DNA from 4 places in the Janthinobacterium algoris genome. Region 1 is predicted to be linked to each of the others. Evidence: predicted binding sites of a transcription regulator. Region 1 holds the regulator's gene; each other region holds the start of a gene.

Region 1 (7,783 bases):
GTCATGCGCAGCGGCGAACGGGTGCCCAAGGTAGCCGTGGACGCGTCCTTGCTGCAGGCGCTGGAAGAAATGACGAAGAAGGGCATGGGCATGACGGCCGTCGTCGATGCGAATGACCGCCCTGTGGGCGTGTTCACCGATGGCGACTTGCGCCGCATGTTCGAGCGCGTGCAGGATTTCACGCAAGTGGCGATCCGCGACGTCATGCATGCGCAGCCGCGCAGCATCGCGCCCGAGCGCCTGGCCGTCGACGCCGTGGCCGTGATGGAGCAGTTCCGCATCAACCAGATGTTGGTCGTCGATGCCGACGGCAAGCTGGTGGGCGCCCTGCATATTCATGATCTGACGCAAGCGAAGGTGATCTGATGGACAGCGTAGCGGACAACTTGGCGCGCGCGGCCAAGGTCAAACTGATGATCTTTGACGTCGATGGCGTGCTCACCGACGGCAGCCTGCATTTCGGCCCGGATGGCGAGATGATGAAAACGTTTAATGTGTATGATGGCCTGGGCATCAAGCTGCTGCAGGAATCGGGCGTGCAGACGGCCATCATCAGCGCGCGCCGCTCGGCCATCACGGCGCGCCGCGCGCAAGACCTGGGCATTACCCATGTGCACCAGGGCGGCCACGACAAGCTGACGCCGTTTCGGGAACTGCTGGCGCTGACGGGCTTGACGGAAGAGCAATGCGGTTATATCGGCGACGATGTCATCGATGCGCCCATCCTGCGCCGCGTGGGCTTTGCCGTCAGCGTGCCGGGCGGGCGTCCGGAAGTGCAGGGACTGGCGCACCATGTGACGCAGGCCGGCGGCGGCCGCGGCGCGGTGCGCGAGATCTGTGAATTCCTGCTGCGCGCCCAGGACAACTATGCGCGCGTCATGGCGCCGTTCCTGGAGTGAGGCGCATTGCCATGCCGCCAGTGAGATTTGAAAGAGTGAAATCCTATGCGTAAGCCAGGAGGCGCCCATCGCTGGCGCATGATTTTTACCGTGCTGGGGGCCGTCGTCTTTGCGCTGGGCAGTTTTTGGCTGTTGGAAGTGATGAACAAGAATGCCCAGGACATCACGGCCAGCAAGCATCTGGATGAGCCAGACTATTTCATCACCAATTTCAGCCTGGTGCGCATGGACTTGACGGGCAAGCCCAGCTATATCGTATCGGGCACCAAGCTCACGCATTATCCGCTGGACGATTCATCCGATATCGACCAGCCCTTCGTACGCAAGCTCACGCCAGGCATGCCGCCGATGAACATGAATGCGGAATTGGCGCATATCGACCAGGACAATACCCGGCTGCAACTGCACCGCAATGTCGTGATCGACCGCGTGGCCAGTCCGAAGGCGCAGAAACTGACAGTCAAGACGGAAGCGCTGACGGTGTTCCCGGATGAGGAAAGAATGGAAACGGACGTGCCCGTCGATATCCTGACGGGCGCCTCGCGCATCAATGGCATCGGCATGAAGGCCAATAACGCTACCGGCGTGGTGGAAGTGCAGAATGCGCTGCGCATGGTCCTCCCGCCGAAACCGCGCCCGGCCGCGGCGGCAAAATGACAGAATGAAACAAGGAAACCATACTATGAAGAACATCTTGCTGTTGACCGTATTTTCTCTGGCCATGATGGGCGTGGCGCATGCCGAGAAGGCCGATTCCGAGAAGGAAGCCGTCATCACGGCACGTAGCGGCCATGTCGATGACGTCAAACAGGTGCGTACCCTGACGGGCGACGTCGTGCTGGTCAAGGGTACTTTGACCATGAAGGCGGGCCGGGCCCTGATCACGGAAGATCCGCAAGGCTACCAGTTCATTACCTTCTGGGCCGATCCCGGCAAGCTGGCCACCTTCCGCCAGAAGCGCGATGGCGCGGGCGATCTGTGGGTCGAAGGCGAAGCGGAGCGCGTGGAATACGACAACAAGACGGAAGTGGTGAAACTGTTTTCCAAAGCCAAGCTGACGCGCCTGGAAGGCACAAAAGTCACTGACGTGGCCAATGGCGCCTTCATCTCATATGACAGCCGCAAGGAAGTGTTTGCGATGGAAAACTCCGACAGCGGCACCAGTACCGCGGATGGCGGCAGCGTGCGCATGGTGATCCAGCCGAAGACCAAGGCACCGGCGGCGGAGAAAGCGCCGGCCACGCCTGCGCCAGGAAAGAAATAATGGACAATACTCGTTGCGGCAGCACCCTGATCGTTCGCGGGCTGCAAAAAACCTATGGCAAGCGGCAAGTCGTACATGATGTTTCGCTGCAAGTCGAATGCGGCGAAGTGGTCGGGCTATTGGGTCCGAACGGCGCCGGCAAGACCACCTCGTTCTACATGATCGTCGGCCTGGTGCCGTCGGACGGCGGCAGCATCGATATCAGCGGCGTGGACATTTCCCGCCTGCCGATCCACCGCCGCGCGCAGATGGGCCTGTCGTATCTGCCGCAGGAAGCATCCGTGTTTCGCAAGCTGACGGTGGAAGACAATATCCGCGCCGTGCTGGAAATCCAGACCGTCGAAGGCCGTCCCCTGAAGAAGGCCGAGATCGAGGAGCGCCTGGATAAATTGCTGGCCGACTTGCAGATTGAAAAGTTGCGCGAGAACCAGGCGCTGTCCCTGTCGGGCGGCGAGCGGCGCCGCGTGGAAATCGCCCGCGCGCTGGCCACCGACCCGCGTTTCGTGCTGCTCGACGAGCCGTTCGCCGGTGTCGACCCCATCGCCGTGATCGAGATCCAGCGTATCGTGCGCTTCTTGAAGGAGCGCAATATCGGCGTCCTCATCACCGATCATAATGTGCGCGAGACGCTGGGTATCTGCGACCGTGCCTACATTATTAACCAGGGCTCGGTGCTGGCGTCAGGACGCCCCGACGACATCATCGCGAACGAGTCGGTACGCCGGGTCTATCTGGGCGAACACTTCCGCATGTGAGCCAATGAAACAATCATTGCAGCTGCGCACTTCGCAGCACCTGGCACTGACGCCGCAGTTGCAGCAATCGATACGCCTGTTGCAATTGTCTACCCTGGAATTGCACCAGGAACTAGAGCAATTACTGACGGACAATCCCTTGCTCGAGCGCCTCGACGATCCGCTCGACCGTTCGCTGCGCCTGCTGTCCGATGGCGCCTTGAGTTCCACGGCCGCGCCGGCCGATGCACCGCCCCAGCCGCCAAGCCAGGAGGCGCCTGCAGCGCCGGCCGAAGCGGAGACCTTTGATGGCGAGGCTGGCGACAGCCCGGCCGCAGCGGATGGCGGCGACAGCGATTGGAGCGAGGCGAGCCGGGGCAAGGCGCCCGACGACGAAGATTCGCGCCCGCAACTTGAAGCCCATCACTGCACCCTGCGCGAACATTTGATGGAGCAGATGCGCGTGACGGTGCTCGAATTGCGCGACCGCGCGCTGGTCGAGCTGATCATTGACGCGCTCGACGACAATGGCTACCTGGAAGAGTCGCTCGACGACATCCTGGCACGCCTGCCGCAAGAGCTGGAAATCGACGCCGACGAGTTGCGCACGGCCTTGTCCCTGCTGCAAAGTTTCGATCCGCCCGGCGTGGGCGCGCGCAATGCGTCCGAATGCCTTGCCTTGCAAATCAAGCGTTTGCCGCATATCGCCATGGTGACGCGGCGCATGGCCCTCGTCATCGTGGAAAAGCACCTGGCCTGGTTTGCCCAGCGCGATTTCAACAAGCTGAAAAAAGCCCTCGATTGCGACGAGGAAGACTTGCGCGAAGCGCAGACCGTGATTCGCCAGTGCAATCCGCATCCGGGTGCCGTCTTCGCCTCAGATGTGTCCGATTACGTGGTGCCCGACGTCGTCGTCAAGCGCGCGCGCAATGGCTGGCAAGTCACCCTGAACAACGACGTCATGCCGCGCCTGCGCGTCAACGCCATGTACGCCAACTTGCTCAAGCAGGGCAAAGGTGAGGGCGCCATGGGCGCACAGTTGCAGGAAGCCAAGTGGCTGATCAAGAATATGCGCCAGCGCTTTGACACGATCTTGCGCGTGGCGCAGGCGATAGTAGAAAGACAAAAGAACTTTTTCTCGCATGGGGCCGTTGCCATGCGCCCCCTTGTGCTCCGTGAAATAGCTGATACACTGGGTTTACACGAGAGTACTATCTCGCGGGTAACAACTCAAAAGTACATGCTGACCCCGCATGGCATGTTTGAGTTGAAATATTTCTTTGGTAGCCACGTCGCCACCGAAGCGGGGGGCGAAGCGTCATCGACGGCGATACGGGCATTGATCGTGCAACTGACAGGAGCAGAAGACCCTAAAAATCCTTTATCCGACAGTAAGATTGCGGACATGCTGGGGGAACAAGGCATGGTGATTGCGCGACGTACTGTTGCCAAATACCGGGAAGCGTTGAAAATTCCGCCAGTGAGCCTGCGTAAGTGTTTGTAAGTTTTTTTCGGTTCCTCTGCGGGCCGGAGTCGATGGACCGCACGAACCCGATCATCTTTAGGAGTGTGTATGAATCTCACCATCAGCGGACATCATCTCGAAGTCACACCAGCCATCCGTGAATACGTACAAACGAAGCTGGAACGCGTGAAACGTCATTTCGATCAAGTCATCGATATTGCCGTGATTCTGACCGTGGATAACCTCAAAGAGAAAGAAAAACGTCAAAAGGCTGAAGTCAACCTGCGTCTGAGTGGCAAGACCGTCTACGTGGAAAGCCTGGGGCAAGACCTGTATGCCGCGATTGATACCCTGATCGACAAGTTGGACAGGCAAGTGATGAAGTACAAAACCAAAGTGCAAGGGCACGGTAAAGAGGCGATCAAGCATCTGCCAGACAACTCGGACGAAGAATTCGCCGCCGCCTAAGAACACCAAAAAACCTACTGCGCGTCGCGATTTGCGGCCTCCGATGCTTACTGTGCATATGCACAGCTCCGCTTCTCAGCCACAACTCACATCCGCTCGCTACGGTTTTCCCACGTGTTCTACGGCCTGCGACTTTGAACCGGTTGTGATCAACTAAGGGCGCACATTGCGCCCTTTTTTGCGCCCGGACCTGTCAAACGCAATATTCCCCTCGCAAGCGCTAGAATGTTCCCGTTCTCACTTTTTTTCATTTTGCCATGAGCGACTTCGTCCAGACCTCCATTCGCAACCGCACGGGCCACATCGTGCTCGACCGCCCGAAAGCCTTGAATTCCTTGTCGCTGGACATGGTGCGCGCGCTGAGCGCGGCTTTGCTGGCCTGGCGCTACGATCCGCAGGTGGACGCCGTCGTGATCCGTTCCAGTAGTGAAAAAGCCCTGTGCGCCGGCGGCGACATCCGTTTCTTTTACGATGCGGGCCTGGCCACGCCGCAAGGCGGCAGTGCCCAACTGGAAGATTTCTTTACGGAAGAATATGCCTTAAATCATTTAATTCATTTCTATCCGAAACCGTATATCGCCGTGCTGGATGGCGTGGTGATGGGCGGCGGCATGGGCGTGGCGCAAGCCGGGCCAGGCAACCGCCTGCGCATCGTCACGGGCCGCACGCGCATGGCCATGCCGGAAGTCAATATTGGCTTGTTCCCGGACGTGGGCGGCAGCTATTTTCTTTCCCGCCTGGCGGGCCAGCTGGGCCTGTACCTGGGCTTGACGGGTTTGACGATCAACGCGGCCGATGCCCTGTACACGGGCCTGGCCGATGTGTACCTGCCTGAGGCGCACATGGGGGCGCTGTTGGACCTGTTCGAATCGACGCCGGGTGAGGCCTTGCCGGTGGCCATCAAGGCGCTGGCGGCACCGTTCCAGGCCGAGGCGGGCGCTTCTGTCTTGGCCGCGGCGCGCGCGGCGCTGGACCGCCATTTCGGCGCCCCTTCTGTTGCCGCCATCATGGCTTCGCTGGCGCAGGATGACAGCGTGTTCGCCAGCAAGGCCTTGGCGGCCATGCGTCTGCGTTCGCCGCTGATGATGTCGGTGACCCTGGAATTGCTGCAGCGGGGCGCCCACCTGGGTCTGGCCGATTGCCTGCGCATGGAGCGCACGGTGGTACGCCACAATTTCGAGCATGGCGAAGTGATCGAGGGCGTGCGCGCGCTGGTGGTCGACAAGGACAATGCGCCCCGCTGGAATCCATCCAGCCTGGACGAGGTCGATGCGGCCATGGTGGCGCGTTTCTTCGCTCCCGTCTGGCCGGCCGCCGCACATCCGCTTTACCGTCTGAATTAATTAAGAGCGCTCGCGGTGGCGCAGAACCACGCGCTCGTTGGGGCCGAAGTATTGCGCCAGCCGTTCCGCCATGTACACGGAGCGGTGCTGGCCGCCCGTGCAACCCAGGGCCACCGTCAGGTAGCTGCGGTTATCGGACTTGAATGACGGCAACCATTTCTCGATGAAGGCGCGGATGTCGGCCAGCAGTTCCAGCGCGCTCGGTTGCGCGTCGAGGAAGGCGATCACGGGCGCGTCGCGTCCGTCGAGCGGGCGCAGCGCCAAGTCGTAATAGGGATTCGGCAAGGCCCGCACGTCGAAGACGAAATCGGCGTCCAGCGGCACGCCCAGCTTGAAGGCGAACGATTCAAAGAACAGGGTCAGCGGGGCGCGTTCGGCGGCGACGATATCCTTGATCCAGGCGCGCAATTTGTTGGCGCTCAGTTCCGAGGTGTCGATCACATGGCCCAGCTGTTCAATGGCAGACAGGCGTTCGCGCTCTTCCGAGATGCATTCGATCAGGGTGCGGCGGCTGGCCGGATTCTGATTTGGGCGCAATTCGTGCGACAAGGGATGGCTGCGCCGCGTTTCGGAGAAACGCGCCACCAGGGAATGCGTGGTCGCCGTCAAAAACATGACCTTGACGTCGTGCCCTTGGTCGCGCAGCAGCGCCACATTGTGTGGCAGGCTGGTCAGCGACTCGGCGCTGCGCGCATCGACGGCGACGGCCAGTTGCGGCGTCCCTTCGTCGAGCAGCGTTTGCACCAAACTGGGCAGCAAGGCCGGTGGCAGATTGTCGACACAATAATAGCCGGTATCTTCCAGCACATTGAGCGCGACGGATTTACCGGAGCCGGATATTCCGGTGATAAGGACGATATGCATACGCCGATCATACAATAAAGATCGGCGCTGCGCTCCCGAGGCAACTATCTTTACAAATTATTGCAATTTGGACTGGAGTGTTGGTTAAGCAAATGCTGGTGTCTTACCGAGCTCTCAATCCCCACTCATCGCCAAACGTTGGTGTCGCAGGGATTTCGGAGAGCGCTGCTCTCCGCCTGCGCAACGGTTCGCCCTTGCAAGGGTGAACTCCACTGCAGACTAGTCACCGCTCATAGCTAATCTCTGCCGCTCCATGAACTCCTGCAAGGTATCGATGCCGCGCAGTTGCAAAATCGTATTGCGCACGGCCGCTTCCAGCAGCACGGCGATGTTGCGGCCGGCGGCGACGGGGATGACAACCTTGCGCACGGGCAAGCCGAGCACGTCTTCCGTGGGGAACAGGAAGGGCAGGCGCTCGACTTCTTCTTCCAGCGCGTTGCGGCGCACCAGATGCACGATCAGTTTCAAGCGCATCTTGCGGCGCACGGCCGTTTCGCCAAAGATGGCCTTGATGTCGAGCAAGCCCAGGCCCCGCACTTCCAGCAGGTTTTGCAGCAGGGGCGGGCAGCGGCCTTCGATCATGTTCGGCGCGATGCGCGAGAATTCCACGGCGTCATCGGCCACCAGGCCGTGGCTGCGCGAAATCAGTTCCAGGCCCAGCTCGCTCTTGCCCAGGCCAGAGTCGCCCGTGATCAGCACGCCGACGCCCAGCACGTCCATGAACACGCCATGCATGATGATGCGCT
Region 2 (7,783 bases), on a different contig from region 1:
CGCTCGTCGGCTTGCACTTCATCCATGCGCCCCTGCGCCAACACGGCCCCTTCATGCAGCACGGTGACGATGCCTTGCTGGGCAATCTCCGTGACGAAACCCATGTCGTGCTCGACCACCATGATGGAATGCTTGCCGCGCAATTCATTGAGGAGCTCCGCCGTGCGCGCCGTTTCCGCATCCGACATGCCGGCCACCGGTTCATCCAGCAAAATCAGCTGCGGCTCCTGCATCAAGAGCATGCCGATTTCCAGCCACTGCTTTTGCCCATGCGACAGCAAACCGGCCGGCCGCGCCTCATGGCCATTGAGGCGTATCAAGCGCAATAGGGATTCGATCTTGCCTTCCTGCTCCGACGTGAGGCGCGCAAACAAGGTGGGCGCCACGCGCTTGTCCATCTTCATCGCCAGTTCCAGGTTGTCGAACACCGTGTGCTGCTCGAACACGGTGGGGCGCTGGAACTTGCGGCCGATGCCCGCGTGGGCAATTTGCGCTTCCGTCATGGTCGCCAGGTTCATGGTCTGGCCGAACCAGGCCGTGCCGGATGTGGGCCGCGTCTTGCCCGTGATCACATCCATCATGGTCGTCTTGCCCGCCCCGTTAGGGCCGATGATGCAACGCAACTCGCCCACGGAAATATCCAGGCTCAGTTTGTTAATCGCCTTGAAGCCATCGAAGGACACGCTAATATCTTCCAGATACAGAATGGCGCCATGCGTGGTATCGACACCCTCGCCTTTCACGCGGGAATAGGTGGCGCCCGCTTCGGCGCTGGCCATGCCGGGCAACATGCGGATGCTCATGCGACCTCCTCTGCCACGATGGCCACTTTTCTGCGTTTGAGTTTGTTCAACACGCCCAGCATGCCCTGCTGCATGAACAGGGTCACGCCGATGAACAGCAAGCCCAGCGCGAACAGCCACAGCTCCGGCAAGGCGGCCGTAAACCAGCTTTTCAAGCCATTGACGGTGAAGGCGCCCAGGATGGGGCCGATCAAGGTGCCGCGTCCGCCCACGGCCACCCACACGACCATTTCGATGGAGTTCGCCGGCGACATTTCGGACGGGTTGATGATGCCCACCTGCGGCACGTACAGGGCGCCGGCGATGCCGCACAGCACGGCGGATAAAGTCCACACAAAGAGCTTGAACCACAGCGGGTTGTAGCCGAGAAACATCAAGCGCGCCTCGCTATCGCGCACGCCCTGCAGCACCCGGCCCAGCTTCGAGCGGACGATGGCGCGCGCCCCCACCAACGCCGCCAGCAGGATCGCCAGGGTCAGCAGGAACAGCACGGCCCGGGTGGCGGGCGCCGTGACGCTATAGCCGAGGATGGTCTTGAAATCCGTGAAACCGTTGTTGCCGCCAAAGCCGGTGTCATTGCGGAAGAACAAGAGCATGAAGGCATACGTCATCGCTTGCGTGATGATGGAAAAATACACGCCCTTGATGCGCGAGCGAAACGCAAAGTAGCCAAACACGAAGGCAAGCATGCCGGGCACCAGCACGACGAGCGCCATGCAATACCAGAAATGTTCCGTGAAGGCCCAGTACCATGGGTAAGTTTTCCAGTCGAGAAAGACCATGAAATCGGGCAAGCTGCTGTGGTACTGGCCCTGATCGCCAATGGCACGCATCAGATACATGCCGTGCGCATACGCGCCAAGGGCAAAGAACACGCCGTGGCCCAGCGACAGGATACCCGTGTAGCCCCAGACGAGATCCAGCGCCAGCGCGGCCAGCGCGTAGCACATGAACTTGCCCACCAGCGCCACCGTGTAGGCGGACACGTGCAGCGCATGCCCTTCGGCAAACGCCAGATTAAAAATCGGCAACAGCGCCGCCAGCAAGGTACAGGCGGCAATCGCCAGCCAGACGGGCCGGGAAAACAGGCCCTCGTTGACACGGAGTGAGGTAATCATTCGACGCTGCGTCCCTTCATGGCAAACAGGCCCTGCGGCCGGCGCTGGATAAAGATGATGATGAACACCAGAATGGCAATCTTCGCCAGCACGGCCCCCGCCACCGGTTCGAGGAATTTATTCACTTCGCCCAGGCCCAGCGCAGCGATCACGGTACCGGCCAACTGGCCCACGCCGCCCAGCACCACCACCATGAAGGAATCGACGATGTAGCTTTGGCCCAGGTCCGGGCCCACATTGCCCAGTTGTGACAGGGCCACGCCGCCCAGCCCCGCGATGCCGGAACCGAGGCCGAAGGTCAGCATGTCAACCTTGCCCGTGGCCACGCCCACGCAATCGGCCATGCGGCGGTTTTGCGTAACGGCCCGCACGAACAGACCCAGGCGCGTCTTGTTCAGGATCAACCACACGGCCACCACCACGACAATGGCAAAGGCGATGATGGCCAGCCGGTTGTACGGCAGCACGAGGCCGCCCAGCACGGTCACGCCACCCGACATCCAGGCCGGATTGGCCACTTCCACGTTTTGCGCGCCAAAGATGGTGCGCACCGTCTGCATGAGGATCAGGCTGATGCCCCAGGTAGCCAGCAGGGTTTCCAGCGGCCGCCCATACAGCCAGCGGATCACCGTGCGTTCGAGCACCACGCCCACCAGGCCGGCAACAAAAAAGGCGGCAGGCAGCGCGGCCAGCAGGTACGCATCCTGCATGCCGGGCAGGTAAGTGCGGAAAAACAGCTGGCACAGGTAGGTCGTGTAAGCGCCTATCATCAGCAGTTCGCCATGCGCCATATTGATGATGCCCATCAAGCCAAACGTGATGGCCAGCCCCAGCGCGGCCAGCAGCAACACGCTGCCCAGCGAAATGCCGTAGAACACATTGCCGGCGAATCCCATGCGCGACACTCTTGCCTTGATCTGGCGCATGGTCTCGATGGCGGCCAGTTGCACGGCTTCATCGGGCTCGCCAGCCATGCCGTCAGACCCCGTTTCCAGCATGGCTTGCAGCACGGGCAGCAAGCGCGCATCGCTGCTGCCGGCCAGCGCTTGCACGGCTTGCTTGCGCGTGGCGGCATCGGGTGCCTGCAGGTTGGCGCTGGCGATCAGCACTTGCAATATCTGTTGAATGTCAGCATCGCTTTCTCGCCCCAGGGCGGTGCGGATCAGGGGGATTTGCGCGGGATCAACAGCCTTTTGCAAGGCTTGCGCGGCGGCCAGCCGGGCGCTGCGCTCCGGCGCCAGCAGCTGCAAGCCCGACAAGGCGCCCGCCACGGCGGCGCGCAAGCGGTTGTTGACCATCACGCCATCGATGCCGTCCGGCACCGGACCAGTCTTGCCGCTTGCCGGATCGTAGGCTTGCTCGCCGTCGACGATATACACCTTGCCATCGGGCGTGGCATACAGGCTGTCATCCTGCAAGGCTTGCAGCACGCGGGCGGCCTCGGGTGTGGCCAGCGCGGCGATCTGGGCGACGGCAGCGACCCTGGTGTCGGGGTCGTCGCCGGACAGCGGTTTCAGCAGGTCAGGAGGGATGGCGGCCTGCGCCACGGATGACAGGCACAGGCAGGCGTAGACCAGCAGCGATGTGAATAGCCTCATTGATACCCCGGGAAAGCGTTGATGGTCAGCACCACCGGACGCATGCCCGATGGCGCAGGCGTTGCTTTTACAGCTTTTGCTTACCCTCATTGCCCTTGATATACGGGCTCCACGGCTGTGCGCGTATTGCTTCCTTGGTTTTCCACACGACATTGAATTGCCCATCGGCCTTGATCTCGCCGATCATCACGGGCTTGTGCAAATGGTGATTCGTCGCGTCCATGGTCAAGGTGAAGCCCGATGGAGCTTTCATGCTCTGGCCGGCCATGGCGGCGATCACCTTGTCTGTCTCCGTCGACTTGGCTTTTTCCACCGCTTGCGCCCACATGTGGATGCCGACATAGGTCGCTTCCATGGGGTCGTTCGTCACCACGGAACCCGCGTTCGGCAACTTTTTTGCCACCGCATACGCCTTCCACTGCTTGATGAAGGCCATATTCGCAGGATTCTTGACGGATTCGAAATAATTCCAGGCCGCCAGATGACCGAGCAAGGGCTTGGTATCGATGCCGCGCAACTCTTCCTCGCCGACGGAAAACGCGACGACGGGCACGTCCGTGGCTTTCAAGCCCGCATTACCCAGCTCCTTGTAGAACGGCACGTTCGAATCGCCATTGATGGTGGAAATGACGGCCGTCTTGCCGCCCGTGGAAAACTTCTTGATGTTGGCGACGATGGTTTGATAGTCGGCGTGGCCGAACGGCGTGTAGACCTCGCTGATATCGTTATCCTTGACGCCTTTGCTTTTCAGGAAGGCGCGCAGGATCTTGTTGGTGGTGCGCGGATACACATAATCCGTGCCCAGCAACACGAAGCGCTTGGCGCCGCCGCCATCCTTGCTCATCAGGTATTCGACGGCAGGTATCGCCTGCTGGTTCGGCGCGGCGCCCGTATAAAACACATTCTTTTCCAGCTCCTCGCCCTCGTATTGCACCGGATAAAACAGCAGGCTGTTGAGTTCCTTGAACACCGGCAAAACCGACTTGCGCGACACGGATGTCCAGCAGCCGAACACGACGGACACTTTATCTTGCGCCACCAGCTGGCGCGCTTTTTCCGCAAACAAGGGCCAGTTCGACGCGGGATCGACGACGACGGCTTCCAGCTTCTTGCCCAGCACGCCGCCCTTGGCATTGATCTCGGCGATCGTCATCAGGGCCACGTCTTTCAGCGACGTTTCGGAAATGGCCATGGTGCCCGACAGGGAGTGCAAGATGCCCACCTTGATGGTATCGGCGGCCAGGGCTGCCTGCAGGTAAGTGGACGTGGCCAGGGCCAGTGCGCCGGCGGCGGCCGCTTTCAGGATGATACGTCGTGACATGGGGACTCCTGTGATGGGTTCGTGGGGGTCGAGCTGGGCATACGATGTTGTTAAAGCAGAATGCATGCCAGCACCAGCAGACGTCCGCCATGGTGCACGCTGCCAACGCCGCACGAAAAAAAACCTGGCTGCACAAGGACTGTGCAGCCAGGTTTCAAATTGCCGTAAAACGGTGCGCCGGGCGCATCAAGCGTTGTGTATCAATCCTTGTGTATCAAGCGTTGTGTATCAATCCTTGTGCATCAAGCGTTGTGCATCAAGCGTTGTGCATCAATCCTTGCGCGGCACTCCGCGCAGGCGACGCCAGCCCTTGCGGCCCAGCGGGAACAGCAGCACGAAAGCGATCAGCCACGGCAGGATGTAGGCCATGGCCGTGATGGCGTTGGCCACGCCTTGCGACAGGTTTTCCGTGAAATTGCCCAGCGCGCGCTTGACGGGCCGCCAGAACGATTGCTTGCCTTCGGCGCTGATGGCCACGTTCAGCAAGTCCGTATCGATGCGCTGCATCAACAGCGCATTGGCCGCTGTCGCTTGCTCCAGTTCCACTTGCACGGTGGCCAGTTCCTTGGTCACCTTGATCAAGGCATCGACGTTCGCGCCTGAGCGTTTTTCCAGGTCTTGCAGCTGCGCCTGGTACTGCTTGAGCATTTCCAGGCGTTTCTTGCTGTCGAGCACAGGACGACCGAGGTCTTCCACCTTGGTACCCTGGCTGGTGACGTCGCCTTCGGCCGCGACCAGCGCGACGAGCTTCTTGATGCCGGCCGGTTTGGCGCGCATGCTGATGCGTGCGTGCACGTAACGGCCGCCGTCGACGCTGGAATCGAGCAGCAAACAGCCATTTTCCGTATCGGCCTTGCAGGCGGCGACCACTTTTTCATACAGGGGCCGCACTTGCGCCTCGTGCGTATCGACGCTGACATTGTGTTCGTAGGCAAGAAACTCGCTGCCCTTTTCCTTGCCATCGAGGCGCGCGGCGCTCGATTGCCCGCCGCTCTCGCCCTTGCTGCCGCAACCGGCCAGCAGCAACAGGCCAATCAGACTAATAGAGATTTTTTTCATGATTTCTTTCTTTGGATTATTTGCTAAGCGGAAGCATCTCGACATCGGGCAAATGCGCCGCCACGTCCTGCACGGTCGCATAGCCGGTCAGCGCAGCCACCACCTGCGGTAACGGTGCCGGCCAGATTTCCGGCAAATCGCGCTCTTCGGGCGCCAGCACGGGAAAGGCCAGCTGTTCCTGCGGTGGCGTGAAGGCGGCCGCGACGCCCGGCTTGTTGCCGCGCGCATCGATGCGGTACCAGCCAAACTCTTGCAAGTACACGGCATTCAAGCCATGCAGGCAAAACGGCGGCCCCGCTTCACCGACGGCCAGGCGCTGGTAGCACAGGCCGGCAGGAATGCCGTTGGCGCGCAGCAGCGCGGCCAGCAGATGGCTCTTCGCATAACAATAGCCCGTGCCATGCTGCAACACGTCGGACGCGCGGCAGGTGACAGGATTGCGCTGGTAGTCCCAGCTGTGGGCGATCTCGTCGCGCACGAAGGCAAAGCAGCGGGCCGCGATAGCGGCATCGCCCGACATATCGCCCGCTACCCCAGCCGCCAGCTCGGCCGCCCTGGCGTGCACGGCCGGATGGTCGCTGTCTATGTAGGTGCTGCTGGCTAGATATTTGGAAAAGTCGGGAGAAAAGTCGGTAGACATGGCATCAAGGTCATGCAAAAAGATAATGCGCGATTCTAGTCGAAGCAGGCCGAAATCGAACGTTTCCTTGCGCAGGAACAAAGAAAATCCACGCCGCAGGCAAGCTGAAACAGGGGCGGCGACTTTGGCGCCGACGCCGTAGCTGGTATCATGCGGGCAAACGCAGCCGGCCATATTGGCGCGGCACTTGCACTACCCTGCGAAGCGGCCTCGCCACCCGGCGCGCCGCCGACGCCACCCTACAGATCAGAGAAACGAGTTCCCATGAGCACACCAACGTCCCACCCATCGTTCTGGCGCCGCGTCCCGCTGGCTTTCGGCGCCTTCTTCAGCACCCTGTCGGACGCCGCCTATGCGGCCCGCGTGGAAAAACTGTCCTTGCCCGAGGCCGCCCCCGTGGCGCCAGTGGCTCCGGCCCCAGCGCCAGCCCCCGTGCCGACGTCGTTCGCCGCGCCCGTCATTTTGAAAGAGGCCACGCCGGACGCGGCGCTGCAATTGCTGGCCCTGCTGCAACGCGAGGCGCGATTGATCGACTTCACCCAGGAAAACCTGGGCAGCCATGCCGATGCCGACATCGGCGCGGCCGCCCGCGTGGTGCACGAAGGCTGCGCCAAGGTCATGCGCGAGTATTTCACCATCGAGGCCGTGCGCCAGGAAGCCGAGGGCAGCCGCATCGTCCTGCAAGAAGGCTTTGACTCGGCCAGCGTGCACCTGACGGGCAACGTCGTCGGCTCGGCCCCATTCACAGGCACCCTGAGCCACCGCGGCTGGCGCGCGGCCAGCGTGCGTCTGCCGAAACTGAGCGAGCAGCACGACGCCGCCATCCTGGCCCCGGCCGAGGTGGAACTGTGAGCGATACCGTCAACCCTACCTCGCGCTACGCCATCGGCATCGACCTGGGCACCACCCACAGCGCCCTGTCATATGTGAACCTGGTCGAGAGCGACGGCGAAAAGTCCAGCCACGGCGTGCTGAAAGTGCCACAATTGTCGGCGCCGGGCACGGTAGAGGAATTGTCGCTGCTGCCATCGTTCGTGTATCTGCCGCACGCCGATGAAGTGGCGGCGGGCGACCTCGCTCTGCCCTGGGTCACCGAGGAAGCGGAAGCACCGTTCGTCGTCGGCGAAATGGCCCGCAGCCGCGGCGCCACTACGCCGATTCGTTTGGTCTCCAGCGCGAAAAGCTGGCTGTGCCACCCGGGCGTGGACCGCCGCGGGGCGATTTTGCCGAACGACGCGCCGGCC
Region 3 (7,783 bases), on a different contig from region 1:
CGCGCATCGGAAGAGGCGTGGGCTTTTTATTAGAAGGAATACTGGGCGCTGACACCTAGCAGCCAGTTACGGCCTGGCGCCGCTTCATAGTAGCGCTTGTTGCTGTCGCCGACGATGACGGAGCCCACGTAGGTCTTGTCGAAAAGATTGTTCAGACGGGCAAATTCCTTGAAGCGCCAGTTGCCCACGCTTTGTTTTGCATTGAACCGCGCATTGAACACCGTGTAGCCGGGTGCCGGCTTTTCGCTGTTGCTGTCTTCCGCGTAGACCTGGTTGCTAGCCACACTTTCCAGCGCTGCGCCAAAACGCTCTAGCGTGTCTTTCCAGGCCAGTTCTGCAAACAGGTTGGCGCTGGGCACGCCCGGCAAGCGACTGCCTTCGCGCACGCTGCCAAACGCTTGGTCATACACGGCGTGCAGGCTGGTCAGCGCCACTTTTGTCGTGAAGCCATACGGCAGGTTCGAGTCCAGCGACACCTCCATACCCTGGCGCAAGGTTTTACCTGCATTGCGATAGCTGGTGCGCCCGCCGCTGGACTTGTCGACTACGAGTTCGTCGTTGGTCTTGATCTGGAATACGGCCGTATTCACATGCGTGTTGCTATTGATTCTGGCCTTGACGCCCACTTCCAGATTGGTGCTGGTGGCCGGTTTCAGCTGGTAATTGAAGCCGCCGCCCGTGCCCGAGTAAAACAGTTCGTTCAAGGTGGGCGCTTCAAAGCCGCGCGCGGCGCTGGCGTAGACGTTGACGTTTGGCGTGAGCTTGTAGAGCAGACCCAGCACCGGCGTCGTATGGCTGAATTCCAGGCTGCCGCTGTCATCGCCATTGCCGAGGAAATGGTCGTCGACCGCCACTTTCATCTTGCTGTAGCGCACACCTGCGCTGAGCAGCCATGGTCCGCTTTGCCATTCCATCTGGATATAAGGATCGAGGCTGGAGACGACATCTTGCTCGTCGCGGCGCAGCTTGCCTTTTACGCCAAAGCTATTGCCGATGAAGTTCTCATAGCCGGTGCGGTCATCGCTGGAGCGGCCATAGTCGATGCCGATGGTGGTGCTCAGCTTGCCGCCGGCCAGCTGGTTCACGTGCAGCCAGTTGGTATCGATACCATAGAACTGGCGCTGGAAGTCGACCACGCCGCCCGAATGGCTGGCTGGCGCCTGGAAGCCTTTGGTAAATGCCTGGTACTGGATCACCTCGCGGTTGCCGCCATACGCCATCACATGCAGGCGGTCATCGCCGAACGATTGCTCGTAGGTGGCACCGATTTGCTGATGGTCGATGCTCTTGCGCGTGTTGTAGCGTTCGGCCAGGGTGCGCTTCGGGTTTTGCGTATCGCTCGCGTCGATTTCACCGGCGCGCGGGTCGCGGGAAAACGTGGGCCAGGTGAGGCCCAGCGGATCTTGCGTATTGCCCTGGTGCAGGCTGTTGGCGACGATGGTCAGCTTGCTGTCTGCAGTGGGCTTGACGGTGATCTTGCCGAAAGCCTGTTCACGCGTGGCGGTGCTGTGGTTGCGGAAGCCGTCCGTGCGGAAGCGCGAACCGTCGAGCACGTAGCCGATGCCGCCTGCCTGGCCTTGCGCCGTCAGGTCCACCTTGCTGGTGCCGTAGCTGCCGCCCGTCACGTTCAGTTCCACGGATGGGGGATGTTGGCCATCCCTGGAAAACAGCTGGATCACGCCGCCCGAGTGGTTGCCGTAGATGGCAGAAAACGGTCCGCGCAGCACTTCGATGCGCTCGGCCGTATCGAGGTTGAAGGTGGCGGCCTGGCCTTGGCCGTCGGGCATGCTCGCAGGAATGCCATCGCTGATCAGTTTGACGCCGCGCACGCCGAAGGCCGAGCGGGCGCCGAAGCCGCGCGACGAGATTTGCAAGTCTTGCGCATAGTTCTGACGGTTCTGCACGACCAGGCCCGGCACGGCGGCCAGCGCTTCCGACGCGTTGACGCGGATTTGTCCATCCTGGATGCGGGCGCTGTCGACGACGTCGATGGAAGCCGGCACTTCCTGGCTGGGGTGGGCGATGCGGCTGCCGCTGACGACCACTGTGTCCATGAGTTGCCCGTTGGCCAAGTCAGCGGCCTCGGCGGCGAAGATGTGGGGCGCGAGGGTGGCGCTGCCGGCGACAAACAGACTGGCAATGGTGTTCAGGCGGAAACGATGCTGCATGCGGATTCTCCAAATGAATAAAAGCCGGCTTGAGCGGCGTGTGTGGCATAAGTCTGCCTAGTCTTATCAAGCAATATGCCTGCCATGTCTCCATTGGTGGGCTGAAATTATACGCTTGTCAGTGGCACGGCGTTTGCATGCAGCAATGGTCAGATGCGCCGATACCGCGCGCTTTTCCCTCGTTTTGCCATTGAAAAGGTGATTATGCCCAACTTCTTCTCGCGCTTGCGCCAGGTGTGCTGGCTGTTGCCTGCGCTCGCCAGCAGCGCCATCCAAGCCGCTCCGTTTGCCTATGTGCCCAATGAAAAATCGGGCACCCTGAGCGTGATCGACACGGCTACCGACCAAGTGGTGCGCCAGATCGCCGCCGGCACGCGTCCTCGCGGCATCGCCGCCGGCCCCACCGGACGCCAATTGTTTGTTACGGATGCCGCCAGCAGCGCCTTGTTGCTGATCGATAACGCTGGCGGCACGCCCGTGCGCAGCGTGGCGCTGGGCAAGTCGCCCGAGGGCGTCAGTGCTTCCCAGGACGGTCGTTACGTGGCCGTGGCCGTCGAGGAAAACAATAGCGTGGCCTTGCTCGATGGTCAGACGGGCACATTGCTGGCCGACATCAAGGTGCAAGGGCGCAATCCGGAACATGCCGTCTTCAGCCCCGATGGGCGCTGGCTGCTGGTCAGTGCAGAAGAGGCTGAGCAAGTCGATGTCATTGATGTGGCGCAACGCCGCCAAGTGGCTTCCATTGCCGTGGGTTTGCGTCCACGCGGCATCGGTTTCAGTCCGGACTCGGGCCGCGCCTACGTGGCGTGCGAACTGGTCAATGCCGTCTACGTGATCGACATGACCGCGCGCAAGGCGATTGCCACTATTCCAGCGGGCAAGAATGCCAACGGCATCGCCGTCCATCCCAGTGGCAAGCAGCTGTATGTTTCGAATGGCACGGATGGCACGGTGATGGTGATCGACACGATCAGCAACAAGGTGACGGCAAGCATAGCCGTCGGCAAGCGCCCGTGGAACATGGCCATCACGCCCGACGGCGCCAAGCTGTACGTGGCCAATGGCCGCTCGAACAGCGTTTCTGTCATCGACACGGCCAGCGCGCGCAAGGTGGCCGATATTGCCGTGGGTGAATTGCCATGGGGCGTGGTGATTCGCTAGCGGCACAGCAAAGGTGTTACAGACTGGTACACCTGTTCCATTGTGCAGCGGCGCAGGGAACGGACGGCGCTGGCCCGAATTGGAACAGGATAGTCCTGCCTTGTTCAAAACGCACACACAGTCCCCTGGGCTGAACGACCGGCGTGCGGTGGCGATCAAGCGCATCGATCTGGCCGCCATGCCCTTGTAACAAGGGTAAAACCGGCTAAGTTGGTAGTGGGACGGCGAGCTGGCACGGCATTTGCGGAAGACTCCGTGTACTCACCCCATCTGTAACAGACGTTTGATTTTAATTAAATCAATTCCATTCTAATTAACCTGATAGAGGACGACATGAATCTCGCAGACATCAGCAAACTGGGCGTAGCCAACCCCTTCAAACAACGCTATGACAATTACATCGGCGGCAAGTTCGTTGCACCAGTAAAAGGTGAATATTTTCCCAACATCACACCGATCACCGGTTTGCCGTTTTGCGAAATCGCCCGTTCCACGGCGGAAGACGTCGAGCTGGCGCTGGATGCCGCGCATGCCGCCAAGGATGCCTGGGGCAAGACTTCACCTGCCGAGCGCGCCAATATCCTGAACCGCATCGCCGACCGCATCGAACAGAACCTGAGCCTGATCGCCACGGCGGAAACCATCGATAACGGCAAGCCGATCCGTGAAACGATGAATGCCGACATTCCGCTGGCCATCGACCATTTCCGTTACTTTGCCGGTTGCATCCGCGCGCAGGAAGGTTCCGTCGCGCAAATCGATGCGGAAACGTATGCCTATCACTACCATGAGCCGCTGGGCGTCGTGGGCCAGATCATTCCATGGAATTTCCCAATTCTGATGGCCGTGTGGAAACTGGCGCCAGCCCTGGCTGCCGGCAATTGCGTCGTCTTGAAACCGGCCGAGCAAACCCCCGCCTCCATCATGGTGTTGATCGAACTGATCGGCGACCTGCTGCCACCGGGGGTGTTGAACATCATCAACGGTTTCGGCCTGGAAGCGGGCAAGCCGCTGGCGTCGAGCAAGCGCATCGCCAAGATCGCCTTTACGGGTGAAACGGGCACGGGCCGTTTGATCATGGGTTACGCGGCGCAAAACCTGATTCCCGTCACCCTGGAGCTGGGCGGCAAGTCGCCGAACATCTTCTTTGAAGACGTGATGGATGCCGATGATGATTATTTCGATAAGTGCCTGGAAGGCTTCACCATGTTTGCGCTGAACCAGGGCGAGGTGTGCACCTGCCCATCGCGCGTGCTGATCCAGGAATCGATCTACGAAAAATTCATCGAACGGGCCTTGAAGCGCGTGGCCGCCATCAAGCAGGGCAACCCGCTCGATGCCAGCACCATGATCGGCGCGCAGGCGTCGCAGGAGCAGCTGGAAAAAATCCTGTCCTACCTCGACATTGGCCGTCAGGAAGGCGCCGAAGTGCTGGCTGGCGGCGAGCGCCACACGCAGGCGGGCGACCTGGAGGGCGGTTACTACGTGCGTCCAACGGTGTTCAAGGGCCACAACAAGATGCGCATCTTCCAGGAAGAGATTTTCGGGCCAGTCGTGTCTGTGACCACCTTCAAGGATGAGGCCGAAGCGCTGGCGATTGCCAACGATACCTTGTACGGCCTGGGTGCCGGCTTGTGGACGCGTGACGGTTCGCGCGCCTTCCGCATGGGCCGCGCCATCCAGGCGGGCCGCGTGTGGACCAATTGCTACCACCTGTATCCAGCCCACGCCGCGTTCGGCGGCTACAAGCAGTCGGGTATTGGCCGCGAAAACCACAAGATGATGCTTGACCACTACCAGCAAACGAAGAATTTGCTGGTGAGCTATAGCCCGAAAGCGCTGGGCTTCTTCTAAACCGGCAACAGGCACCGCACCTGTCTATCCAGGTGCGGCGCGCAGAAAGGGATGCCATGAGTGCAGCAATTGCCCGGGTGGTCGCCACCGATGCGGCGCTGGAAATGATGGACAAGTTGCGCCAGCGTCACGGCCCGCTGATGTTTTTCCAGTCGGGTGGCTGCTGCGACGGCAGTGCGCCCATGTGCTACGCGCTGGGCGAGTTCGATGTCAGTGATACCGATATTTATCTCGGCAATTTGAATGGCACACCGTTCTACATGGGGCTCGAGCAATTCGAGTACTGGGAGCATACCCAGTTGATTATCGATGTGGTCGATGGCAATGGCGGCATGTTTTCACTCGACAACGGCACGGGCAAGCGCTTCCTGACACGCTCGCGCCTGTTCACCGATGAAGAGTGCGCGCTATTGCATGCCCAGCCGCATGAGCACCGCAAGACCTGATACACACATACTAATAAAACAGAGGGAGATGATTGTGCAGAAAAAAATCATGGGGATACTCGTCGGTTTGGGTTTTGCTACGCTGGCCCAGGCGGCCGACGTGGGCAATGTCACCAATGCCATGCTCGACAGTACTGCGAAGAATCCGGCCAGCGTCTTGTCGTTTGGCATGGGCACGCAGGGCCAGCGCTATTCGCCGTTGACGCAGATCAATGACAAGACCGTGGCCAAGCTGGTGCCGGCCTGGTCGTTCTCGTTTGGCGGCGAAAAACAGCGGGGCCAGGAATCGCAGCCATTGATTCATAACGGCAAGATGTTCGTCACAGCATCGTATTCGCGCATCTTTGCCGTTGACTTGAAAACGGGCGCCAAGCTGTGGAAATATGAGCATCGCTTGCCGGACGGCATCATGCCGTGCTGCGACGTGGTCAACCGCGGTGCCGCCCTGTACGGCAATTTGGTGATTTTCGGCACGCTCGACGCCTACCTGGTAGCGCTGGACCAGAATACGGGCAAGATCGTCTGGAAGGAAAAGATCGACGATTATGCGGCCGGTTACTCGATGACGGCCGCGCCGCTGATCGCCGAAGGCTTGTTGCTGACGGGCGTGTCGGGCGGCGAATTCGGCATCGTGGGCCGGGTCGAGGCGCGCAACCCGATGACGGGCGACCTGGTGTGGAGCCGTCCTACCGTGGAAGGCCATATGGGCCACCGCTACGACAAGGATGGCAAGGCCATCGATAACGGCGTATCTGGCACCGTGAACAAAACCTGGCCGGGCGACCTGTGGAAAACCGGCGGCGCTTCGACCTGGATGGGCGGCACCTACGATCCGCAAACCAAGCTCGCGTATTTTGGCACCGGCAACCCGGCGCCGTGGAACAGCCACTTGCGTCCCGGCGACAATCTGTACTCGTCGTCCACCGTGGCGCTGGACGTGAAAACGGGACAGATCAAGTGGGCGTATCAAAACACGCCGAACGATGCCTGGGACTTCGACGGCGCCAACGAGTTCGTCACCTTTGACATGGATGGCAAGCGTTACGGCGGCAAGGCCGACCGCAACGGTTTCTTCTATGTTATCGATGCAACGAACGGCAAGCTGCAGAACGCTTTTCCGTTTGTAAAGAAAATCACCTGGGCCAGCAGCATCGACCTGAAGACGGGACGGCCGAACTACATCGCCGCCGGCCGCCCTGGCGACCCGACCAAGGGAGAAGAGGGCAAGAAAGGTACGACCGTGTTTGCCGCGCCCGCTTTCCTGGGGGCCAAAAACCAGATGCCGATGGCGTACTCGCCGCAAACCAAGCTGTTCTATGTGCCTGCCAACGAATGGGGCATGGACATCTGGAACGAGCCGATCAGCTACAAGAAGGGTGGCGCCTTCCTGGGTGCCGGTTTCACCATCAAGCCTTTGTTTGACGATTACATCGGCGCCATGCGCGCCATCGATCCGAAGACGGGCAAGATCGTCTGGGAAATCAAGAACAACGCGCCGCTGTGGGGTGGCGTGATGAGCACGGCCGGCAATCTGGTGTTCTACGGCACGCCGGAAGGCTACCTGAAAGCCGTCGACGCGAAGACGGGCAAGGCGCTGTGGAAATTCCAGACGGGCTCCGGTGTCGTGGCGCCACCCGTCACCTGGCAGGATGGCGACACGCAATATGTGGCCGTCGTTTCCGGCTGGGGTGGCGCGGTGCCGCTGTGGGGCGGCGAAGTCGCCAAGAAGGTCAACTTTCTGGAACAGGGCGGTTCCGTGTGGGTCTTCAAGCTGGCATCGAAGTAAGGGGTGAAACGCCCGGGCCACTCGGATGGGTGTCTCCCCGTCTGCCGGGCGCTTTCTTTTTTCTGACGGCCCAGGCCGTCAGTTTTTTGTTTACCTGTACCTCGGCTATGCATACTTTCGGTCAAAAAATGAACACCGTGCGTGGCGATTGATCCGCTGTTGCACACGTCGACACGCCATTTTTTTCTTTTCCCCTCTGAGCCGTGCTGGGCACGCTTATTGCCAAAGCTTGAGGTACATCAAGCTTTGGTGTGCACACTAAAAACAGAGAAGAAAGAGGAGAAAAAAATGAAGCTATGGATCAAGCTGGGGAGCCTGGGTGTCATGACAATCGCAGCGATGGGGCAGGCGCAAGCTGTCGATATCAA
Region 4 (7,783 bases), on a different contig from region 1:
GGCGGCGTCGTCAACTACGTGGGCGTCTTCCTCGATATCAGCGAGCGCAAGGCCGAGCAGCATCTGATCGACTTCCTCTCCTACCATGACGCGCTGACCGGTTTGCCGAACCGCGTGCTGTTGCGCGAGCGCTTCGAACAAGCGCGCGCGAACGCCCTGCGCGACAGCCAGCAAGTGGTGCTGATGTGCCTGGACCTGGACCGCTTCAAGAATATCAACGATTCGCACGGCCAGGCCGTGGGCGACAAGGCGCTGCAAGTGGTGGCGCGTTTCCTCTCCGGCTGCGTGCGCGAGGGCGACACCGTGGTGCGCCAGGGCGGCGACGAATTCCAGATCCTGCTGCAGGACGATGCCCTGCTGGGGCGCACGCTTGCGCTGGCGCAAACCATCCTGGCCGGCTTGCGCGAAGAACTCAGCGTCGATGGCGAGCGCCTGGCGCTGACCACCAGTATCGGCATCGCCATGTGCCCGGCCGACGGCGACAGCCTCGACGACGTGCTGCGCCACGCCGACACGGCACTGGTGCGCGCCAAGGAAATGGGGCGCGACCATTACGCCTTCTTCACGGAGCGCATGGGCAGTGATATCCGCGCCCGCCTGGCCATGCAGCAGCAACTGCGCGGCGCCATCTGCCGCGATGAATTCGCTGTGCATTACCAGCCGCAAATGTGTTTGCGCACGGGCGCCATGCTGGGCGCGGAAGCCCTGCTGCGCTGGGATAACCCGGTGCTGGGCAAGGTGCCGCCCGGCCTGTTCATCGCGCTGGCCGAGGAATACGGCTCGATCACGGCCATCGGCGAATGGGTGCTCGAAAGTGTCTGCGCGCAGATCCGCGTCTGGCACGATGCGGGCCTGGGCAGCATCAAGGTGGCCGTCAACCTGTCGGGTAAACAGTTTGCGCAGGACCGCACGGTGCCGTTTGTCGAGGCGACCTTGCGCAAATACGGCATCGCGCCCGCCTGTCTGGGTATCGAGATCACGGAAAGCACGGTGATGGGCGACCCGGACAAGGCGGTGGCGGCTCTCACGCGCCTGAAGGATATCGGCGTGGGCATTTCTCTCGACGACTTCGGCACCGGCTATTCCAGCCTGGGCTATCTGAAACGCTTTCCCATCGACGTGCTGAAGATCGACAAATCCTTCGTCGACGACGTTACCACCAGCAGCAGCGATGCGGCCATTGCCCGTTCCGTCATCTCGCTGGCGCACAACCTGGACATGCGCGTCATCGCCGAAGGCGTGGAAACGCGCGAACAGGTGGCCTTCCTGACGGAACACGGCTGCGACGAAATGCAGGGCTATTATTTCAGCCGTCCCCTGGCCGCCGAAGCCTTCACTGCCTTGCTGCGCGAACGGCGCATCCTGGCTGTGACCTGAGCCCCGCGGTGCGGCCGATGCACCATGCCGGTGCATCCGCTGCAGCATGGTGCGCAATGCTCACTATTCCTTCCCCTGACGCTGGCACATATCCTGCTTAGGTAGTCGCTTATTTACGCGATTGCTCCGCATGCCAGACAGCACCCGTCCAGCTATATCGAATGACGCCAGCGCGCACAGCGCCTGGCAGGCGCATTTGCGCCTGGGCTTTGCCTGGCACGATGGCGTCAGCCGCCTGGTCGAGCGCACGCATAGCGGCCCTTTGCGCGTGCAAAAGCCCCTATATCCCGAAGGCGATGCCGTCTGCCACGCCATCATCATCCATCCGCCCGGCGGCGTGGTGGGCGGCGACCAGCTGGCCGTCGACGCCACGGTGGGCGAGGGCGCGCATGCGTTTCTCACGTCGCCGGGCGCGGCCAAGTGGTACCGCGCGAATGGCCACGTCTCGGGCCAGCATATCTTGCTGCGCGCCGGCGCCGGCGCCGCCATCGAGTGGCTGCCACAGGAGAGCATTTTCTTCGACCAGGCTTGCGTGCGCCTGCGCCACGAGGTGGAACTGGCGGCGAACGCCAGCTACATCGGTTGCGACATCGTTTGCCTGGGCCGCAGCGCCTCTGGCGAAATTTTTAACACGGGCAGCATCAGCCAGCAGGTGCAAATCCGCCGCGGCGGCAAGCTGCTGTGGTGGGAGCAGGGCGTGCTGGCCGCCGACGGCGCGCTGATGGCCAGTCCACTGGGATTGGGAGGCCACACGGTATGCGCCACCCTGATCGCCGTCGGCACGTCTATTTCTCCCGCCGTGCTGGCGGCCGTGCGCGAGATCGCCGTGCCGGCCGGCGCCGTGTTTGGCGCCACGCAAATCAAGGCGCTGGTGGTGGTGCGCCTGCTGTGCGGCGACAGCGAGGCGGCGCGTCGAATCATGCTGGTCGCCTGGCAGTTGCTGCGCCCCGCCATGCTGGGACGCGACGCCGTCGTACCCCGCAGCTGGAACACTTGATCAGGAAAGAAGCGCAAGGAAAACCATGGACCTGACTCCCCGCGAAAAAGACAAGCTGCTCATTTTTACGGCCGCACTGCTGGCCGAACGGCGCCTGGCGCGTGGCTTGAAATTGAATTATCCGGAAGCGGTGGCTCTGATCAGCGCCGCCATCATGGAAGGCGCGCGCGATGGCAAGTCGGTGGCGCAGCTGATGTCGGACGGTACGAAAATACTCTCGCGCGCCGACGTCATGGATGGTATCGCCGAGATGATCCCCGATATCCAGGTGGAAGCGACCTTCCCCGATGGCAGCAAGCTGGTGACCGTGCACCATCCAATACCGTAGTTTCTTGACTGGCCAGGGCGCCACCCGCGCCATGGCTGTTTTTGCGCCGGCGACCCGCCGGCAAGCGTAACGCGATCTTTGAAGGAGCCCCTCATGACCCCAGGCGAATACAAATTGGAAGAAGGCCAAATCAGCCTCAATGCGGGCCGCGCCACGGCCACCGTGGTGGTGGCCAACCGGGGCGACCGGCCGATCCAGGTCGGCTCGCACTTTCACTTTTTTGAAGTCAATCCGGCGCTGGCTTTCGAGCGCTGGCGCGCCTACGGCATGCGTTTGAACATCACGGCCGGCACCGCCGTGCGTTTCGAACCGGGCCAGCAGCGCACGGTGGAACTGGTGGCGCTGGCGGGCGAACGCAAGGTTTACGGCTTCAATGGCGAAGTGATGGGCGCACTGCAAGACACTCCACCAGGAAAGGATTGAGATGGCCAGCATTCCCCGCAGCGCGTACGCCGAGATGTTCGGCCCCACCAAGGGCGACCGCATCCGCCTGGCCGACACGGAACTGTTCATCGAGATCGAGCATGACTATGCGATCTACGGCGAAGAAGTGAAATTCGGCGGCGGCAAGGTGATCCGCGATGGCATGGGCCAGTCGCAGCGCTGCGCGGCCGAGGTGATGGATACCGTCATCACGAATGCCGTCATTCTCGACCACTGGGGCATCGTGAAAGCCGATATCGGCCTAAAAAATGGTCTGATCTTCGGCATCGGCAAGGCGGGCAACCCGGACATCCAGCCCGGCGTGACGCTTCCCATCGGCGGCGCGACCGAGATCATCGCCGGTGAAGGCATGATCGTCACGGCCGGCGGCGTCGACACGCATATCCACTTCATCTGCCCGCAGCAGATCGAGGAAGCCCTGATGAGCGGCGTGACCACCATGCTGGGCGGGGGCACGGGACCTGCCGTGGGCACGGCCGCCACCACCTGCACGCCGGGGCCATGGCATTTGCATGCCATGCTGGCGGCCGCCGACGCCTTCCCGATGAACCTGGGCTTCATGGGCAAGGGTAATGTGAGTTTGCCGCTGCCGCTGGAAGAGCAGGTGCGCGCGGGCGCCATCGGCCTGAAACTGCATGAGGACTGGGGCAGCACGCCGGCCGCCATTGACAACTGCCTGTCGGTGGCCGACCGCATGGATATCCAGGTGGCGCTGCACAGCGATACCCTCAACGAAGGCGGCTTCCTTGAGCACACCCTGGCCGCCTTCAAGGACCGCACCATCCACACCTTCCATACGGAAGGGGCGGGCGGCGGCCATGCGCCCGACATCATCGCCGCCGTAGGGCAATCCAACGTGCTGCCGTCGTCGACCAACCCGACGCGGCCCTTCACCGTCAACACGCTCGACGAGCACCTGGACATGCTGATGGTGTGCCACCACCTGGACCCGGCCATTGCCGAAGACGTGGCCTTTGCCGAGTCGCGCATCCGCCGCGAAACCATCGCCGCGGAAGATATCCTGCACGATATCGGCGCCATCTCGATGATGTCGTCCGACTCGCAAGCCATGGGGCGTGTCGGCGAAGTGATCATGCGCACCTGGCAGACGGCGCACAAGATGAAGGTGCAGCGGGGACCGCTGGCGCCCGACACCGCGCGCAGCGACAACTTCCGCGCCAAACGCTACATCGCCAAGTACACGATCAACCCGGCCATCACGCATGGAATATCGCACGTGGTGGGCTCCATCGAGGCGGGCAAGATCGCCGACATCGTGCTGTGGAAGCCGGCCTTCTTCGGCGTCAAGCCGTCGATGATTTTAAAGGGCGGCATGATCGCCGCCGCGCAGATGGGCGACCCGAACGCGTCGATCCCCACGCCGCAGCCCGTGCATTACCGCATGATGTTCGGCGCCTTTGGCGGCGGCCTGAAAAAGTCGTTTACCTTTGTCTCGCAGGCGGCCTATGACCTCGATATCGGGCACCAGTTGAAACTGAATAAATCCGTCATCGCCGTGAAAAACATGCGCGGCTTGCGCAAGCACGACATGATCCATAACAGCGCCACGCCGCACATGGAAGTGGACCCGGAAACCTATGCCGTGCGCGCCGACGGCCAGCTGCTGGTGTGCGAGGCGGCCGCCGTGCTGCCCATGGCGCAGCGCTATTTTCTATTCTAGGCAGGAGACAATCATGCTCACTTTGCATACCAAACTGGCGGCGGACGATCATCGCGCCGCCGTTACCCAACTTGTGCTGCCCTACGACCAGCGCGAAAAATGCCGGCTGCGCGCCGTGCTGTCGAATGGCGACGAGGTGGCCGTGTTCACTGTGCGCGGCACGGTGCTGCGCGACGGCGAGCGCATGACGGGGCCGGATGGCCAGGTGGTGCAGATCGTCGCCGCACGCGAACCGACCTACCTGGTGCGCTGCCTAGATGCGCATACCCTGCTGCGCTGTGCTTTTCACCTGGGTAACCGGCACACGCAGGCGCAAGTGGGCGACGGCTTTTTGCGCATCCGCAAGGACGTGGTGTTGAAGGAGATGCTGGAAGGCTTGCAGGCGACTGTGACGGAAGAAAGTGCGCCGTTCGAGCCGGAGGCGGGCGCATATGGCGGCGGCCATGGCCACCACGACGGCCACGGCCGGCATTTGCTGGCGCCCGTGCCGTTGCGGCAGAAAATCCACCGCCCCGGTGATACACCGGGCACCGCATGATGCAGGCCTCGGCCCTGCTGCATTTGCTGCAGTTCGCCAGCCCGGCCCTGCCGATTGGCGCCTACAGCTATTCGCAGGGACTGGAAGCGGCACTGGAGTGCGGCCTGGTGAACGATGCGGTCACCGCGCGCGACTGGATCGCGCAGCATCTGACGCAGGTGGTGGCGCGCTGGGAAGCACCCCTGTGCTGGCGTTTGATGCAGGCGTTCGAGGCGCACGATCTGTGCGCCGTGCAGCGTTGGAGCGAGCGCTTCATCGCTTCGCGCGACACGGCGGAATTTCGCGCCGAGACCATCCAGATGGGATACTCCTTGACCAAGCTGCTGGCCGAGCTGGGCGTGGCCGACGGCGTGCTGATCGACATGTTGCAGGGCCAGCCGGAAGTGGCCCTGCCCACGGCCTATGCCTGCGCCGTGGTGGCGCTGGCCATTCCGCGCGAGGAAGCGTTGCTTGCCATGCTGTTTGCGTGGGCGGAAAACCAGGTGCTCGTCTGTGTGAAATCCGTGCCGCTGGGGCAGGTGGCGGGCCAGCGCCTGCTGCTGTCGCTGCGGCCGGAGCTGGAAGCGGCGGCGCTGACGGCGCAAACCTTGCAGGACGACGAGCTGGGCAACTGGGCGCCCGGCCTGTCGCTGCTGTCGATGCGGCACGAAGTGCAGTACAGCCGCCTGTACCGATCCTGAACACGACAACGAGAGACTACAACATGACATCGATCAACTCCAATCCCCTGCGCGTGGGCATCGGCGGGCCTGTCGGCTCGGGCAAGACGGCTTTGTGCGAAATGCTGTGCAAGGGCATGCGCGAACGCTACGACATGGCCGTCATCACGAATGACATTTACACCAAGGAAGACATGGAAATCCTGCTGCGCGCCGGTGCCTTGCCGGCCGAGCGTTTGATGGGCGTGGAGACGGGCGGCTGCCCGCACACGGCCATCCGCGAAGATGCCTCCATCAACCTGGAAGCCATCGCGCGCATGCAGGCAGACTTTCCCAACCTGGACTTAATCCTGGTCGAATCGGGCGGTGATAATCTGGCCGCCACCTTCAGTCCGGAATTGTCGGACCTGACCATTTACGTGATCGACGTGGCCGGCGGCGAAAAAATCCCGCGCAAGGGCGGGCCCGGCATCACACGCTCCGATTTGCTCATTATCAACAAGACGGACCTGGCTCCATATGTAGGCGCCAACTTGGACGTGATGGCGCAGGACGCCAAACGCATGCGCGGTGAGCGCCCCTTCGTGTTTACCAACCTGCGCAGCGGCGACGGCGTGCAGGTCGTCATCGATTTTATCCGCGAGCAAGGTTTGCTCGACCAACCAGGCAAGGAGCTGCAATGAGCACAAGACTGATGAAGAAAACAGCCGCCGTGGCTGCGCTGTGCCTGCTGGCGCTGCCCGCCATGGCCCACCCCGGTCATGGCGAGAGTGCCGGCTTCCTGGCCGGTTTCGCCCATCCGTTCACGGGCATCGACCATTTGTTGGCCATGCTGGGCGTGGGTCTCTGGGGCGGCCAGCAGCGCCGTGGCTGGGGCCAGCCGGCCACTTTCCTTGGCATGATGCTGCTCGGTGCGCTGGCCGGCATGGCGGGCTTGCGCATTCCCGGTCTGGAAACGGGCATCGCCGCCACGGTGGCGCTGGTGGGACTGGTTATCGCGTTGGCGCTGGCCTTGCCGAACTGGCTGGGCGTGGGTCTCGTGGGCATGTTTGCGCTGGCGCATGGCAATGCGCATGGCCAGGAATTGCCGGCTGCAGCGGCCGCGTGCGGCTTCCTGCTGGCTTCGGCCATGCTGCTGTGTGCGGGACGTTTCGCCGGCCAGGTGATGGCCGAGCGCGTTCTGCGCGTGGCCGGCGTGGCCTTGACGGCCGCCGGCGTGGTGCTGATGGGAATGAATTAAGCGCCGGGGCGCTTCTCGGATAGCACGATGGGCGCCGCCTTTTCCGGATGCAAGCCCTGGTGGCCCGCATACACGGCGGCGATGGCGGCCATGTCGGCTTCCCTGTCGCCCGTCAAATAGATATGGTCGACGATGCCCAGCACCTTGTTCGGGTAGTCGATATACACCAGCAACAGCGGCACCTTGGCGGCCAGGGCCAGGTGATAAAAGCCGCTTTTCCAGTTCGGACGGTAGCTGCGCGTCGCTTCCGGCGTGATGGCCAGCCAGTACCAGTCGGCGGCCAGCATGCGCTCGGCCTGGCGGCCGATGGTGCCGCTGGTGGTGCTGCGGTCGACGGGTTCGCCACCCAGGTAGCGCAGCACCTTGCCCATGGGGCCGCGGAACAGGGTATCCTTGGCCAGCCAGCGGAACGGCAGCGACAGCGCCCATTTGCCGAACAGGCCCACCATGAAATCCCAGTTCGACGTGTGCGGGTAGACGACGACGATGCCGCGCGGCCCAGGCAGGGGACGGAAGCGC

The links. Region 1 encodes sigma-54, which starts transcription at its own class of promoters, with help from an activator protein. Its sites were predicted from a motif close to TGGCANGNAANCTGCTTT; they were not measured.
Region 2: urtA (urea ABC transporter substrate-binding protein) is a predicted target of sigma-54. The motif match lies at 4,893-4,910, and genes of this name have one in related genera.
Region 3: ACQ4W7_RS28740 (beta-propeller fold lactonase family protein) is a predicted target of sigma-54. The motif match lies at 2,291-2,308, and genes of this name have one in related genera.
Region 4: ACQ4W7_RS18670 (urease accessory protein UreD) is a predicted target of sigma-54. The motif match lies at 1,460-1,477, and genes of this name have one in related genera.

The regions. Positions count from the first base shown of each region.
Region 1 is NZ_JBNYXZ010000010.1:185,659-193,441, reverse strand. It holds gene ACQ4W7_RS16790 (KpsF/GutQ family sugar-phosphate isomerase) at 1-366, shown strand, start outside; gene ACQ4W7_RS16785 (KdsC family phosphatase) at 366-899, shown strand; gene lptC (LPS export ABC transporter periplasmic protein LptC) at 945-1,556, shown strand; gene lptA (lipopolysaccharide transport periplasmic protein LptA) at 1,582-2,163, shown strand; gene lptB (LPS export ABC transporter ATP-binding protein) at 2,163-2,918, shown strand; gene ACQ4W7_RS16765 (RNA polymerase factor sigma-54) at 2,923-4,401, shown strand; gene hpf (ribosome hibernation-promoting factor, HPF/YfiA family) at 4,471-4,830, shown strand; gene ACQ4W7_RS16755 (enoyl-CoA hydratase/isomerase family protein) at 5,088-6,173, shown strand; gene rapZ (RNase adapter RapZ) at 6,174-7,037, opposite strand; gene hprK (HPr(Ser) kinase/phosphatase) at 7,257-7,783, opposite strand, start outside.
Region 2 is NZ_JBNYXZ010000005.1:88,364-96,146, forward strand. It holds gene urtD (urea ABC transporter ATP-binding protein UrtD) at 1-803, opposite strand, end outside; gene urtC (urea ABC transporter permease subunit UrtC) at 800-1,921, opposite strand; gene urtB (urea ABC transporter permease subunit UrtB) at 1,918-3,519, opposite strand; gene urtA (urea ABC transporter substrate-binding protein) at 3,587-4,840, opposite strand; gene ACQ4W7_RS09090 (DUF4349 domain-containing protein) at 5,111-5,899, opposite strand; gene ACQ4W7_RS09095 (transglutaminase-like domain-containing protein) at 5,916-6,539, opposite strand; gene ACQ4W7_RS09100 (DUF2760 domain-containing protein) at 6,804-7,391, shown strand; gene ACQ4W7_RS09105 (Hsp70 family protein) at 7,388-7,783, shown strand, end outside.
Region 3 is NZ_JBNYXZ010000034.1:1,864-9,646, forward strand. It holds gene ACQ4W7_RS28735 (TonB-dependent receptor family protein) at 30-2,168, opposite strand; gene ACQ4W7_RS28740 (beta-propeller fold lactonase family protein) at 2,373-3,329, shown strand; gene adh (aldehyde dehydrogenase) at 3,663-5,183, shown strand; gene ACQ4W7_RS28750 (DUF779 domain-containing protein) at 5,240-5,629, shown strand; gene ACQ4W7_RS28755 (methanol/ethanol family PQQ-dependent dehydrogenase) at 5,679-7,415, shown strand; gene ACQ4W7_RS28760 (porin) at 7,704-7,783, shown strand, end outside.
Region 4 is NZ_JBNYXZ010000012.1:136,868-144,650, reverse strand. It holds gene ACQ4W7_RS18675 (EAL domain-containing response regulator) at 1-1,377, shown strand, start outside; gene ACQ4W7_RS18670 (urease accessory protein UreD) at 1,508-2,374, shown strand; gene ACQ4W7_RS18665 (urease subunit gamma) at 2,400-2,702, shown strand; gene ACQ4W7_RS18660 (urease subunit beta) at 2,796-3,125, shown strand; gene ureC (urease subunit alpha) at 3,127-4,827, shown strand; gene ureE (urease accessory protein UreE) at 4,841-5,365, shown strand; gene ACQ4W7_RS18645 (urease accessory protein UreF) at 5,365-6,045, shown strand; gene ureG (urease accessory protein UreG) at 6,069-6,707, shown strand; gene ACQ4W7_RS18635 (HupE/UreJ family protein) at 6,704-7,264, shown strand; gene ACQ4W7_RS18630 (1-acyl-sn-glycerol-3-phosphate acyltransferase) at 7,261-7,783, opposite strand, start outside.